DNA from 4 places in the Pantoea sp. X-Soil-ISGK-259 genome. Region 3 is predicted to be linked to each of the others. Evidence: predicted binding sites of a transcription regulator. Region 3 holds the regulator's gene; each other region holds the start of a gene.

What was found. Region 3 encodes CRP, which controls carbon source genes, mostly activating them, when cyclic AMP is high. Its sites were predicted from a motif close to ATGTGANNNNNNTCACAT; they were not measured.
Region 1: the regulator CRP is predicted to act here: its motif matches at 2,047-2,064, upstream of cdd (cytidine deaminase).
Region 2: the regulator CRP is predicted to act here: its motif matches at 1,616-1,633, upstream of AC6I77_RS03480 (CdaR family transcriptional regulator).
Region 4: the regulator CRP is predicted to act here: its motif matches at 2,109-2,126, upstream of AC6I77_RS01570 (nucleoside-specific channel-forming protein Tsx).

What each region holds. Positions count from the first base shown of each region.
Region 1 covers NZ_AP035986.1:2,658,964-2,662,753, forward strand. The annotation lists gene metG (methionine--tRNA ligase) at 1-685, shown strand, start outside; gene AC6I77_RS12590 (CidA/LrgA family protein) at 915-1,307, shown strand; gene AC6I77_RS12595 (CidB/LrgB family autolysis modulator) at 1,300-1,992, shown strand; gene cdd (cytidine deaminase) at 2,113-3,003, shown strand; gene AC6I77_RS12605 (NAD-dependent malic enzyme) at 3,273-3,790, shown strand, end outside.
Region 2 covers NZ_AP035986.1:782,326-786,115, forward strand. The annotation lists gene degP (serine endoprotease DegP) at 101-1,546, shown strand; gene AC6I77_RS03480 (CdaR family transcriptional regulator) at 1,731-2,888, shown strand; gene AC6I77_RS03485 (DUF3461 family protein) at 2,949-3,341, opposite strand; gene dapD (2,3,4,5-tetrahydropyridine-2,6-dicarboxylate N-succinyltransferase) at 3,566-3,790, opposite strand, start outside.
Region 3 covers NZ_AP035986.1:3,659,049-3,662,838, reverse strand. The annotation lists gene AC6I77_RS17495 (YccS/YhfK family putative transporter) at 1-2,044, opposite strand, end outside; gene crp (cAMP-activated global transcriptional regulator CRP) at 2,102-2,734, opposite strand; gene AC6I77_RS17485 (OsmC family protein) at 3,038-3,442, shown strand.
Region 4 covers NZ_AP035986.1:351,221-355,010, reverse strand. The annotation lists gene AC6I77_RS01580 (response regulator) at 29-688, shown strand; gene AC6I77_RS01575 (sensor histidine kinase) at 685-2,040, shown strand; gene AC6I77_RS01570 (nucleoside-specific channel-forming protein Tsx) at 2,320-3,186, shown strand; gene yjdN (VOC family metalloprotein YjdN) at 3,306-3,743, opposite strand.

The DNA.
Region 1 (3,790 bases), 1.0 Mb from region 3:
GGCGAACCGTTATGTCGATGAGCAGGCTCCGTGGGTGGTCGCGAAGCAGGAAGGCCGTGATGCCGATCTGCAGGCCATCTGCTCAATGGGCATTAACCTGTTCCGCATTCTGATGACCTGGCTGAAGCCGGTGCTGCCGTCACTGAGCGCCCGTGCAGAGGGCTTCCTGAACTGTGAATTGAGCTGGGATGCCATTGCGCAGCCGCTGCTGGATCATCAGGTTGCGCCATTCAAAGCACTCTACAGCCGCATTGAAATGGCGAAGGTTGAGGGACTGATTGACGCCTCAAAAGAGGATGCTGCCGCAGCAAGTGCACCAGCCGCAACCGGTCCGCTGGCAGATGCGCCGATTGGTGACACCATCACCATCGACGATTTCGCCAAAGTGGATATGCGCGTTGCGCTAATCGAGCAGGCGGAACGGGTTGAAGGTTCAGACAAGCTGCTGCGTCTGCAACTCGACCTGGGCGGTGAAAAGCGTCAGATTTTCTCGGGCATCCGCGCCGCTTATCCTGATCCCTCTGTGCTGGTCGGTAAAATGACCATCATCGTGGCCAACCTGGCGCCGCGTAAAATGCGCTTCGGCATCTCCGAAGGTATGGTGCTGTCAGCGGGTCCGGGCGGGAAAGATCTGTTCGTGTTGTCCGTTGATAGCGGTGCTGTACCGGGCATGCCGGTTAAGTAAAGGTCTGCCCTCTGCGGTTTAAACTGCAAAGCACACTGCCGTTCTGAAACCCTTCGTGCCTTAGCTCTGGCACGAAGGGTTTTCTCTTCTCTGTTACCACGACTACTCAACCTCTCCTTTTCTTTCCCGGCACGCTTCACCCGACCCTGCCCTGTACCCATAAGTGTGATCGCTAGCACGCTAAGCGGTTAATGCGTATGATGAAGCTCAGTGAAAACAGGAGCCTGCCATGCTCACCGTGCTGTCTGTCTGCGGACGTTATCTTCGCGCTTTTATCATCATTTATCTCTGCTTATACGCCGGTATCGGTATCGCCTCGCTGCTGCCTATAAAAATGCCCGGCAGCATTCTGGGGATGTTAATTCTGTTTGCCCTGCTTGCGTCACAGATTCTGCCAGTGAGCTGGGTGAAGCCGGGATGCCATCTGCTGATTCGCTATATGGCGCTGCTGTTTGTGCCGATTAGCGTCGGGGTAATGAGCTACACCGATATTCTTACCGCGCAGTTCGGCCCTATCGTTGTCTCCTGCGTCGTCAGCACCCTGCTGGTCCTCTCCATTGTTGGCGTAAGTGCCCACAAGCTTCACAGCCGCCGTCCGGCCGGGGAGTCTGCTGATGAGTGAGATATGGTGGTCGCTGCCATTGACGCTGGCCGCCTTTTTTCTGGCGCGCAAGCTGGCGATAAAACTGAAGATTTCGCTGCTCAATCCGCTGCTGGTGGCGATGGCGATCATTATCCCGATACTGCTGCTGTTACAGCTGCCCTACTCGCGCTATTTCGCAGGCAGTGAGATTCTCAATCAGCTGTTGCAACCGGCCGTGGTTGCGCTGGCATTGCCGCTGTATGAGCAGATGCACCAGATTCGTGCCCGCTGGAAGTCCATTATCGGCGTCTGCTTTATTGGCAGTGTGACCGCCATGAGTTCAGGTACTGCTATTGCTCTGTGGATGGGTGCCACGCCCGAAATTGCCGCCACGATCATGCCCAAATCCGTGACCACACCCATCGCGATGGCTGTCTCCGGCTCGCTGCATGGTATCCCCGCTATCAGCGCTATTTGTGTACTTATTGCCGGGGTGCTGGGTGCGGTGTTCGGGCACACGGTACTGAATCTGCTGGGCGTGAAGTCTAAAGCCGCGCGCGGACTGGCAATTGGCAATGCGTCACATGCCCTGGGCACAGCACGCGCGGCCGAGCTCGACTATCAGGAGGGCGCCTTCAGTTCACTGGCGCTGGTGATCTGCGGCATCATCACCTCACTGCTGGCGCCCTTTATTTTTCCGCTCCTGCTGCACTGGTTTGGCTGAAACTTTGCGATAGATCTCGCAAAGTTGAAACATGCAACACAGGTTACATTGTCAGAGCGATGTGGATCACATATAAACCGGTGACTGGCACATCGCCCTGCTGAATTTAATGAGGCTCACATGCAATCCCGTTTCCTCTCCGCTTTTGAGGCATTGCCGTCAACGCTGCAAACTGCACTGGCTCCCCTGCTGAACGAGGCTGACTTCAACGCCGTGCTCAGCGCCGACCAGGTCGCCTCGCTGCAACAACAGACCCAGATGGATGCCGATGCACTGGCGCTGGCGCTGCTGCCTCTGGCGGCGTCCTGCGCCGTGGCTACCGTGTCGCATTTTAACGTCGGGGCGATTGCCCGTGGCGTCAGCGGCAACTGGTACTTCGGGGCCAACATGGAATTTGTCGGCACGGCGATGCAGCAGACGGTTCACGCCGAGCAGAGCGCCATTACCCATGCGTGGCTGCGTGGCGAGCGCCAGCTTGAGACGATAACCGTTAACTACACGCCGTGCGGGCACTGCCGTCAGTTTATGAACGAGCTGAACAGCGGCACCAGCATTCGTATCAGCCTGCCAAAGCGCGCGATCAGCACCCTGGCCGACTATCTGCCCGATGCCTTTGGCCCACGCGATCTCGACATCACAACCTTCCTGATGGACGAGGTTGATCATGGTTACGTGGCCGTGGGCGATGAACTGGTACAGGCCGCCGTGGCCGCCGCCAATGCCAGCCATGCGCCTTACAGTCAGTCACACGCTGGTGTTGCCCTGCTGACCCAGGATGGCGCGATTGTCGCGGGTCGCTATGCGGAAAATGCCGCGTTCAACCCAAGCTTCCCGCCACTTCAGGCGGCGCTGGTCTTGCTGAACATGCAGGGCGGCGATGTTCATCAGATAAAAAAAGCGGTTTTAGCTGAAGTAGAAAATGCCACGTTAAGCCAGTTCGCCGCCACACAGGCAACACTTGAGACATTTGGTTGCGGTGAGCTGCTGCAGGTGACGCTGTACAAAGCATAACCCGCTGTCAGAGAGGCCACAGTTTTGTGAGCTTTTATGAACAAACGCTGTACTTCTGCGGGAAATTTCATAGGATCTGGCGCCAGAATTCACGTGATCACAAATTACTCTGAATAATTCAGGTTGCAGGATGGCACCGCGGTCGTGAATCTTTCTGGAGCGGTTACCCTGCCGCTGCCGGGCCTGCAGTCTGAGCTATAACGGGTAAGAAAACTGGCGCTACCTTTCCGGCGTGACGCCAGACAACACTGCAACCGGAGCATCACTGCATGGAACTCGACTACGAAAGTAAACGCCCGCTGTATATCCCTTATGCTGGCCCGATTTTGCTGGAATTTCCCCTGTTAAACAAAGGCAGCGCCTTCAGTATCGAAGAACGTAACGAATTCAACCTCAATGGTCTGCTGCCAGAAGCCGTAGAATCGATTGAAGAACAGGCGCAGCGTGCCTGGCGTCAGTTCCAGGACTTCAAAAACAATAACGATAAGCATGTCTACCTGCGCAACATCCAGGACACCAACGAAACGCTGTTTTACCGCCTGCTGGATAACCATCTCGAAGAGATGATGCCGATTATCTACACCCCGACCGTTGGCGCAGCGTGTGAACACTTCTCTGAAATCTACCGCCGTGCGCGTGGCGTGTTCATCTCCTACCCAAACCGCGATCGCATCGAAGATATGCTGCAAAACGCCACCAAGCAGAATGTGAAGGTCATTGTGGTGACTGATGGCGAACGTATTCTGGGCCTCGGCGATCAGGGCATCGGTGGCATGGGTATCCCGAT
Region 2 (3,790 bases), 2.9 Mb from region 3:
ACCTTTGACTTAAACTTTTAAAGGAATTTCGCGCTAAAACATTTATCTCACCTTTCGACCACAGCAATGGTCTGAACAGTAATCTTATCGAGAAATGAAAATGAAAAAAAAGACTTTAGTGTTAAGTGCGCTGGCGTTGAGCCTGAGCATGGCGCTCGCCCCAGTTACTGTTTTTGCTGCGCAAACGGCCTCTTCCGATAGCCAGCAACTCCCTAGCCTGGCGCCTATGCTGGAAAAGGTAATGCCGTCTGTGGTCAGTATCAGCGTTGAGGGTACCACCACCGTGAAAACCCCGCGCATGCCGCAGCAGTTTCAGCAATTCTTTGGCGACAACTCGCCCTTCTGCCAGGACGGTTCTCCGTTCCAGGGATCACCCATGTGTCAGAGCGGTGACGGCGCGGGGGGTAACGGTGGCGCGCCAGGCCCTGATACCCAGCAGGAAAAATTCCGGGCTCTTGGGTCGGGCGTCATCATCAACGCTGAAAAAGGCTATGTGGTGACGAACAACCACGTGGTGAACAACGCCACTAAAATTCAGGTGCAGCTCAGCGATGGTCGTCATTATGACGCCAAAGTCATTGGTAAAGATCCCAGCTCTGACATTGCACTGATTCAGCTGAAGGACGCTAAAAATCTGACTGCTGTGAAAATCGCTGACTCCGACAGCCTGCGCGTCGGTGACTACACCGTGGCGATCGGCAACCCGTATGGTCTGGGTGAGACCGTCACCTCCGGGATCGTCTCGGCGCTGGGACGCAGTGGCCTGAACGTGGAAAACTACGAAAACTTTATCCAGACGGATGCGGCAATTAACCGGGGTAACTCCGGTGGTGCGCTGGTTAACCTTAATGGTGAACTGATAGGGATTAACACCGCTATTCTGGCGCCGGATGGCGGCAACATCGGTATCGGCTTTGCTATCCCAAGCAACATGGTTAAAAACCTGACGGCTCAGATGGTTGAGTTTGGTCAGGTGAAACGTGGCGAGCTGGGCGTGCAGGGGACTGAACTGAACTCCGAGCTGGCAAAAGCGATGAAGGTTGATGCACAGCGTGGTGCCTTTGTCAGCCAGGTGCTGCCAGACTCTGCGGCGGCTAAAGCGGGTATTAAAGCGGGTGACGTGATTGTTTCAATGAATGGCAAACCGCTGAGCAGCTTTGCTTCTCTGCGTGCGGAAGTGGGTTCGCTGCCGGTTGGCACCACACTGAAACTGGGCCTGCTGCGCGACGGCAAACCCGTTGATGTCTCGGTTACCTTGCAGCAGAGCAGCCAGGCGAAAGTGCAGTCCGCCACCATTTACAACGGCATTGAAGGGGCTGACCTCAGCAATGTTGAAACCGGTGATAAAGGTGTTCGCGTGGATAATGTGAAACCCGGCAGCGCCGCAGCGCGTATCGGCCTGAAAAAGGGTGACGTGATCCAGGGAGTTAACCAGCAGCCGGTAACCAACCTCGGTGAGCTGCGAAAAGTCCTCGACACCAAACCAGCCGTTCTGGCGCTGAATGTGAAACGTGGTGACAGCAGCATCTATCTGCTGATGCAGTAACGGTATAACAACTGTTCATGAGGCGGACTGCGGTCCGCCTTTTTTATGGCCGCCTTCCGCGCCGCCAGAGTGTGATGCTCTCCGCAAATTCGGTAAATGATTGCCCGGCTCTGTGCAGTTGCACAATGCTCTGTGCGCAACCCATGCGTATTCTGTTTCTCACCCTCTTTTCCAGGAGTAATGGATGGCTACCTATCACCTTGATGCCCGGCTGGCGCAGGATATCGTGGCACGCACCATGAAAATTATTGACAGTAATGTCAACGTGATGGATGCGCGGGGCCGGATCATCGGCAGCGGTGACCGGGAGCGTATTGGGGAGTTGCACGAAGGTGCGTTGCTGGTGCTCTCTCAGGGGCGTGTTGTCGATATTGATGAGGCGGTGGCTAAACATCTTCATGGTGTGCGGCCCGGCATTAATCTGCCGCTGCGCATCGACGGTGACATTGTCGGGGTCATTGGGCTGACGGGCGAGCCACTGGCGCTGCGACATTATGGCGAACTGGTCTGCATGACCGCAGAGATGATGCTGGAACAGGCGCGATTGCTGCATATGCTGGCGCAGGACAGCCGTCTGCGTGAAGAGCTGGTGCTGAACCTGATCCGCAGCGATACCCTGTCGCCACAACTGACTGAATGGGCACAGCGGTTGGGCATCGATCTCAATCAGCCGCGTGTGGTCGCCGTGCTGGAAGTGGACAGCGGTCAGCTCGGCGTCGACAGCGCGATGTCAGAATTACAGCAGCTGCAAACGCTGCTGACCACGCCGGAGCGCGATAATCTGATCGCTATTGTGTCGCTGACCGAAATGGTGGTGCTGAAGCCCGCACTGAATGGACATGGACGCTACGACCAGGAGGATCATCGCCGCCGCGTGGAACAGTTACTGCAGCGGATGAAAGAGAGCGGACATTTACGGATGCGTATCGCACTGGGCAACTTCTTTACCGGGCCTGGCAGCATTGCACGCTCTTACCGGACCGCACGCACCACAATGATGGTGGGCAAGCAACGTATGCCCGAGTTACGCAGCTATTTTTATCAGGATCTGGTGTTGCCGGTGCTGCTCGACAGCCTGCGTGGCGGCTGGCAGGCCAACGAACTGGCCCGGCCACTGGCGAAGCTTAAGAGCATGGATAACAACGGCTTGCTGCGACGCACGTTAATCGCGTGGTTCACCCATAATGTCCAGCCAAGCGCCACCGCGCGTGCGCTGTTCATTCATCGCAATACGCTGGAATATCGGCTAAACCGGATTTCTGAACTCACCGGACTGAATCTTGGCCATTTCGATGACAGGCTGTTGCTCTATGTGGCTTTACAGCTGGATGAGCAGGGATAGGAGCCGAATTCAGGGCATAAAAAAGGCCAGCAAAGCTGGCCTCTCTCGTCGGACAAAAAATTAACGGCTGTTACGGGTTAATTTTTCCAGATCCGATTCAATTTCAGTGATCTTGTGGGAAACCACGCTTTCCAGGTGACGCAGGTCATCCAGAATTTTGCGTTTCAGATCCACTTCAACCTGGTCACGCTGGCAAATCTGGTCCAGTTCATCGATGACATAACGCAGATTCGGGCTGATTTCCTGAACTTCTTTGTAGCCCTGGGTTGCGTGATCGGCAACAACAGTTTTGCGCTGACGCGGATATTTGAATTTGACGCTCTTTGCGAAAAACTCGCCTTTATCTTTGCGGAAGTAAATCTTCAGAATGTCGTTGTTGGCTTCCTGACGCAGGCTGTAGCGGTCAATGTCGTCCGGGTTACTGATACCTAAGCTTTTCAGATTGTCATACATAGCGTTGTTTCCATCAAAAGTGAGAAGCGCGCAGACTTGTTCATGACGTCCGTCAACTGTAGACATAAATAAGCGGGATGAACATTGCGCGACAGGATTTAACTGGCGCGGATTATGACCTGGATGAAAACTAAACGCACCAGTTAATTCGCGACGCGAAGCATGTTGTTCAGGAATAGCTGTAAAGAAAAGATGACGGGCTGCTTTCCAGCCCGTCATTTTACTCAGTCGATGGTGCGCAGCAGTTCGTTAATGCCGGTTTTACCCAGCGTCTTCGCATCCACTTTCTTCACGATCACGGCACAGTAGAGGCTGTAGCTGCCATCTTTAGACGGCAGGTTACCTGAGACCACGACGGAACCGGCAGGAACACGGCCGTAGTGGACTTCACCGGTTTCGCGGTCATAGATTTTGGTGCTCTGACCGATGTAAACGCCCATTGAGATCAC
Region 3 (3,790 bases):
GGCCATGTTGTGGTCGCTGGTTCCATGCCAGTGAGGAGATGGTGTACATCACGCTCAGATGGTCAAGAATACGTCGCACATGCTGTTCCACCACCGTGACAGGTCCCTCACTGATGTTCTCAAGATCATCCAGCAGATTAACCTGTGAGCTTTCACCATCATATTCCAGCCGCTGCTGACACCGCTGTAGCGCGATTTCACAGGATTGCAGATAGCGTTGTGCCAGCGAGTCGGTCAGCATAGTGTGCTCCCGCGCCAGAATCGTTATGGCATTAATGTGCTCAACAATAAACTGACTGTGCGTGACCCAGAGCCGCATATCACTCAGATAGCGGGAGTTAAACGCGGGTTCCTGCATCGCCTGATTCAGCGAGTTAAACAGCGCATTGTGCGCCTGATTCACCTTCACGCGCTGATACGCCAGTTTCTCAGGTGACTGTTCGTTACCCAGCAACAATCTCAGTGCGTCCTGATCGGCTTCCAGCGCATCATGGGCGTTCTGTCGCAGTAAGCCACTCTGCCACTGAGGCCACAGCCACAGCATCCCGCCAAAGGCGATCAGACAGCCCATCAGCGTATCCATCAGTCGCGGCAGCAGAAACTGCGCGCCATTCAGCGACAGCAATTGCAGCGAGTAAACCGCCGTGACCGTAAAGCCAATCATTGACCAGCCATAGAACTGGCGCGTAAAGCGATAGCTGATAAAGGTTATTGCCAGCATGATCAGCAGCACCAGCGACTCCGGCACCGCCAGCCGCAGCGTGGCGGCCGCAATCACCAGACCGGCAAAGGTGCCCAGCGCACGGTGCTGGATGCGAACACGCGTAGCGCTGTAACCGTTCTGGCTGACGAACATGATGGTCATCAGGATCCAGTAAGGTTTGGGGATGTTGAAGAACAGCGCCAGTGCACTGCCCAGCATCAGCATTACCGCAAAGCGTCCGGCGGTGCGCAGCGCTGACGAGCGAAAAGAGAGATAACTGCGCAGCGCCGGTAACAGTGGCAGACGGCGCTGACGATCCGCCATCAGGTCACGCTGATACAGCGGTTTCTGCGTGCGCAGCACCCGCGCAATGCGGTTGAAGTGGTAAAGACAGAAGTTACCCACCGGATTGTCGGGATGCTGATGGGCGATCTTCTCCAGCGCGCCAAGCTGTTTGTCCATCGCAAAGCGATCGGGTAGCTGGTGATAAAGGATGTTATCCGCCAGCACCCGTAGCCGGGCCGAAATGGTTTTGGCATTCCAGCGGATCACCGCTTCGGCATGGCTCTGTTCGACCAGCTTCTGCACCTCTTCCGGCCGATGCAGACTAACCGAGATGTGTTCCTGCAGATCCAGCGCCACCTGAAAGGCGCGCGTCAGCCGCTTATGGCTGTGATCGCGGCTTGCCGACAGCATGTGCATCTGCTGATAGCAGGTGTTAATCAGATCGACCACTTTCTGCTGACGCGCCAGCAGCGGCGGCAGTGCCTTTTCCGGGTCGGTCAGCTGCGTCAGCAGGGTGTATTTGGCGTCGCAGTAGTTAGCCAGCTCGCGGTAGATCAGGCTGAGGCTTTCGCGCATCGGCTGCTCTTTCCACAGCCAGAACCAGAACCAGTTAAACAGCCCATACCAGAGCGTGCCGCCGATGTAGAGCAGCGGGGTAACATAGATGGGCATGCGGCCAATGAGGCTCAGGGTAAAAATGGCGGCGATAAGCGTGCCGGGCAGCAGACGACCATGCAGCGGGCTGATCTCACCCGTCACGCCGAGCAGCAGGGGCATGGCGAACAGGATGAGCGGTAGCGGAATGGCATGCAGTGTGAGCCACTGAATCAGGAAGCTGCCGAGGGCAAACAGGCTGCCACCCACAATCAGGCGTTTGAAAAAGCGTTTATGCGGGGTATCCAGACCGGCAATATTGCAGCAGGCAGGCACTAACGAGAACAGCAGACCTTTTTGCAGGTCGCCAGCCAGCCAGCCCAGCGCGACGGGCAGACAAAGCACCAGCGTTTGCCGCAAGGCGTAGTTGACTTCAGGATGGTAAATAATTCGACGCCACATCGGCCCAACACAAACAATAACGGCGTGATGTTGCCATCACGCCGTGGGTGACAGGAATTAGCGGGTGCCGTAAACGACGATGGTTTTGCCGTGTGCGGAGATCAGGTTCTGATCTTCCAGCATCTTCAAAATACGGCCCACGGTTTCGCGTGAACAACCCACAATCTGGCCAATTTCCTGACGAGTGATTTTAATTTGCATGCCGTCGGGATGCGTCATGGCATCTGGCTGCTTCGCCAGGTTGAGCAGGGTCTGTGCAATGCGTCCGGTGACGTCGAGGAAAGCGAGGTTACCCACTTTTTCAGACGTGACCTGCAGGCGACGCGCCATCTGCGAGGAGAGTCGCATCAGGATGTCGGGATTAACCTGAATCAGCTGACGGAATTTCTTGTAAGAAATCTCCGCCACTTCGCACGCGCTTTTCGCACGTACCCAGGCGCTGCGCTCCTGGCCTTCTTCGAACAGGCCAAGCTCACCAATGAAATCGCCCTGATTCAGGTAGGAAAGAATCATCTCTTTGCCTTCTTCATCTTTAATCAGAACCGCGACGGAACCTTTCACGATGTAGTAAAGCGTTTCTGCTTTTTCACCTTGGTGAATCAGCGTACTTTTGGATGGATACTTGTGAATATGGCAATGGGACAGGAACCATTCGAGTGTAGGGTCTGTTTGCGGTTTGCCGAGAACCATTCGCTATTATCCTCTGTTGTAATCGTGCCCAAAATACAGGGGGCAGTTTTCCCTGTCAGGCGGTGAAAGCTTCAAGCGTTTCCCTTTCAGGAAATTATTCGGGCCGCATCAGGCGCAGTGCGCATCATTCTTCCCGGCTTCGCCATCGGGTGACGAAAAATATTTTCAGCACTGTTTGTAGCACAGCTTTTGCCGACTGTCTTGTGTTGTCTCGCTTCAGCTACAGGCGGATTTCTCTGGATTGCTGTTTACCAGGCGAAAGCGTACTCTGGCGACAAAACAGCGTATTCCGGAGCAAAAATCATGCAGGCAAGAGTGAAGTGGGTAGAAGGACTGACATTCCTCGGAGAATCCTCATCCGGCCATCAGATACTGATGGATGGAAATTCGGGCGATAAAGCGCCCAGCCCAATGGAGATGGTGCTGATGGCGGCCGGCGGATGCAGCGCGATTGACGTGGTATCAATTCTGCAAAAAGGCCGTAACGATGTGGCTGATTGTGAAGTAAAACTGACCTCAGAACGTCGTGAAGAGGCGCCGCGAATCTTTACGCACATCAACCTGCACTTTATCGTGAGTGGTAAAGCGCTCCAGGATAAAGCGGTCTCACGCGCGGTGGATCTTTCTGCTGAAAAATATTGTTCGGTGGCCATCATGCTGGGTAAAGGTGTGACGATTACGCATAGCTATGAAGTGATTGAGCTGTAACAGGCTGAAGGGCATTTTAAAGTCGCGGGCCAATTCGGAGTCGGTCTGGTGTCGGGCCGTTCCTGCATAGAGAGTCCGCTTTAAGACTGTGCCCGCGCTATTACGCACCTCATCCCTGAGGTGCGCCCATACCGGGCCAACGCTTTGCGTTGTTCAAAAACGCTCCCGGCGTTTTTGTCCCAGTCGCGGGACGCTTTCCTCTTCTGACCCGGTTCCCGGCGTGTTGAGCTTAGGTGTTGCTGTCAGATTCTTTGTCACCAGGTTTTTTCAGTGGCGACCTTTCTGAAAACGGATGTGGCTGCCGGACGTGAAGCGAAGGGAGCATATGCCTGTAGCAAAGCATAGCGG
Region 4 (3,790 bases), 3.3 Mb from region 3:
TCTCTTATCTTTATGAAGGAGATCAGCCATGCGCGTGTTACTGGTTGAAGATGATGAAATGATCGGCGCTAACCTGCAGCAGGCACTGCAGGGCGCGGGCTGGTCGGTGGATTGGGTGCGCGATGGCGTCTATGCCCAGAACGCCTGGAGCGAAGGCGGCTACAGCTGCGTGCTGCTCGATCTCGGCTTACCACGGGATGATGGCCTGCAGGTCCTGCGCCGGGCGCGCGGGCGCGGCGACGCGACGCCAGTACTCATTCTTACTGCACGCGACACGGTGGCGCAGCGGATTCAGGGACTCGACAGCGGTGCTGACGACTACCTGCTTAAACCGTTCGATTTACAGGAAGTCATGGCCCGGATGCGCGCCATTACCCGACGCAGCCACGGCGCGGCAGATTCCGTATTGGGCAGCGGCGATGTGCAGCTGGATATGATGACCCGTGAAGTGCTCTACAAAGGCCAGCGTGAACAGCTTACGGCGCGCGAATATGCCCTGCTCTACGCCCTGCTGGAGCGGCCGGGCGCTATTCTGTCACGCGAGCAGCTGGAAAACCGTATCTATGGCTGGGGCGATGAAGTCAGCAGCAACGCGGTGGATGTGTTGATCCACGGGATGCGCCGCAAGCTGGATAACGACGTGATCCGCAACGTGCGCGGTCTGGGCTGGCGGGTGCCGGCAATATGAAACCTTTTCGCTTTATGCGCTCACTGCGCAACAAATTACTCTCTACGCTGCTGATTATTCATCTGCTGATGATCGGTGGCGTCACCTGGTATTTCTTCAGCTGCTACGGCGATATGGTCGGCACCATGAAGGACGATCAGCTGGCCAAAATCGCGGATGCCTGGTCCACCAATAAACAGATGCCCGCCCTGATGCCGATGCTTATTGCGCCTGACAAGGCGAAAAGCGCCTTTGTGGTGCAGCTATGGGACGATCAGGGTCAGTTGCGCGCCAGCTCATGGCCGGAGCTGCAGGCCCCGCTGCAAAACCAGCGTGGCTATCGCGACGTCCATATCGGTCAGTGCGACGACTGTGAATGGCGCATCTATACCCGGCCCGGCTTGCCTGGCAGTGAGATTAAAACCATTCAGGTGATGCACAACCTCAGCTACATGAAGGCATTGATGGTCAAGCGGGCGCTGTCGGCGATCATTCCGATGATCCTGATGATGCCGCTGTCGCTGCTGGTGATCTGGCTGGTCGTACGCAAGATCACCCGGGATCTGCAGGTCGCTTCGCGTCAGATTGCCGCGCAGGAGACGCATCATCCGCACAACGTCTCACCGGAAGGTTTACCGGATGAGATCCTGCCGCTGGTGGCCGCCTATAACTCGCTGCTGAGTAAACTGCGTGAGGCCTGGTCGTCACAGCGTCAGTTCCTGGAAGACGCCGCCCATGAACTGCGCACGCCGGTAACGGCCGTGACGTTACAGCTGGAAAACCTGCGTCAGCATATTCAGCCAGGCGAAGCGAGCCGGCAGTTCAGCCAGCTGGAAGCGGGCGTGACACGTACCCGTCACCTGGTCACGCAATTACTCAATGTCTCACGCCAGGATGACCAGAGCGTGGTCGCCAGCGTTGAGCATATCGAACTGGAAGATCTGCTGAAAGAGAGCATTGAGCAGCTGATGGTCGTGGCGGATAAACGCGGCATCGATATCGGCTTTAATGGCTCCACGCAGTACCGTCTGCAGGCCAGCCGTTCCGAGCTGCGAAGCCTGTTCGATAATCTGATTGGTAACGCCATGCTACACACCCCGGAAGGTAGCCTGGTCGATGTACTGCTGCATCGGGTTGCCGGAAAGACCGTGGTCGATATTGTGGATAACGGGCCGGGCATGCCGGAATCCTTTATCGAGCGCGCATTTGATCGCTTTACCCGTTCGCCTGACGTTAAAGCCCAGGGTAGCGGCCTGGGATTATCCATTGTGCGCAACGTCGCTCAAAAGCATCAGATTCACGTCGCCCTTTCCAATTGCCTCTCGCCACAGGGTGCAATTTGTGGTTTGCAGGTTCGCGTTACACTTCCCTGATTCCCGCTGTTTGATCACGAACCAGACAACGTAAACGGTTGCCTGGTTCCGTTCGATCCACGCCGTTATTGTGAAGCTCATCACATTTTAGCTGAATTGTAATGCAACACTTTTTGACAAACGTGAGCAAAATCTATTTTCTATCGATCTGTTACAGGCACGCTACGCGGGCTGAAGAACTGGCTGTTATTTGCTGTGAAACCCTCATTCCCATCAAGGGACCGATTTTTCTCTGACTGCGTCTGCTGTGCGGCGGTCAAAAGCATGTGGCTGATAATAATGAAATATAAAACGTTGATAGCAGGTGCCGTGCTGGCATGTTCATTGAGTGGTGCTGCGCAGGCAGCGGAAAGCGATCCGCAGTATGTCTCCGACTGGTGGCATCAGAGCGTAAACGTGGTCGGTAGTTACCACACGCGTTTCGGACCGCAGTTTAACAACGACGTTTATCTGGAATATGAAGCGTTTGCCAGGAAAGACTGGTTTGATTTCTACGGCTATCTCGACGTGCCTAACTTCTTCGGCGTGGGCAACAGCAATGCCAATGGCGTGTTCGACCACGGTTCACCGATGTTTATGGAGATTGAACCACGCTTCTCTATCGACAAGCTGACCGGCACCAGCCTGGCCTTTGGCCCGTTCAAAGAGTGGTATTTCGCCAACAACTACATTTACGACATGGGCCGTAACAGCGATAACCGCCAGAACACCTGGTACATGGGTCTGGGCACCGATATCGATACGCACAGCGATGTCGGCCTGTCGCTGAACGTCTATGCCAAATATCAGTGGGAAAACTACGGCGCGGCGAACGAAAACAGCTGGGATGGCTATCGCTTTAAGGTGAAATACTTCGTGCCAATCACCACGCTGTGGGGTGGTAACCTGGGCTATGTGGGCTTCACCAACTTCGACTGGGGTTCCGATCTCAATGAGAAAGGCGGTTCATCACGCACCAGCAACTCTATTGCCTCCAGCCACATTCTGTCCCTGGGTTACGATCACTGGCACTTCTCTGCGGTGGCGCGTTACTTCCATAACGGCGGACAGTGGGCGGATGGCCAGGAGCTGAACTTCGGCAAGGGTCCGTTTGAAGTGAAATCGACCGGCTGGGGTTACTACCTGGTGGCGGGTTATAACTTCTGATAATAGCGGGCGGTTGCAACAACCGCCCGTTTAGTCGGTGAGCTGGCCCAGGACATCACGCATCAGGGCCAGCTTTTCAGCTGCAGGCTAATCTGATAAGCACTGCATCTGCTCTGCATTTAATTCTGCGGCTTCTCAACATTGATGCGCCATGGAATGTTGAATTTATCAATGAACATCGCGAATCCGTTCGACCAGAACGTCTCCTGCCATGGCGTCGTCACTTTGCCGCCTGCCGATAATTTCTCAAACCAGGCTTTGCCCTTTTCAACATCATGGGTAGAGAGGCTGACCGCGTAACCCGCATGCTCTGACGCTGGAGGCTGTTCGGTATTGCCATCGCTGAGCATCAGCTCACCGTCACCAATGCGTAATTGCGCATGCATGATCTTTTCTGGCGGCTGTGGCGCTGCGGACTCATCGCCGACCTGCTCACCCTGATCCGGCATATCACCGAATTTCATTTTAGAGAGTAACTCTCCACCGGTTGCCTGCAGGTAAAAGTCGATAGCCTCTTCACAACGGCCATAGAGAAACAGATAAGGACTAACTTGCATCGTAACCTCTATTTGTCGGTTGGATTTTTTCAGTACCTTAACAGTGT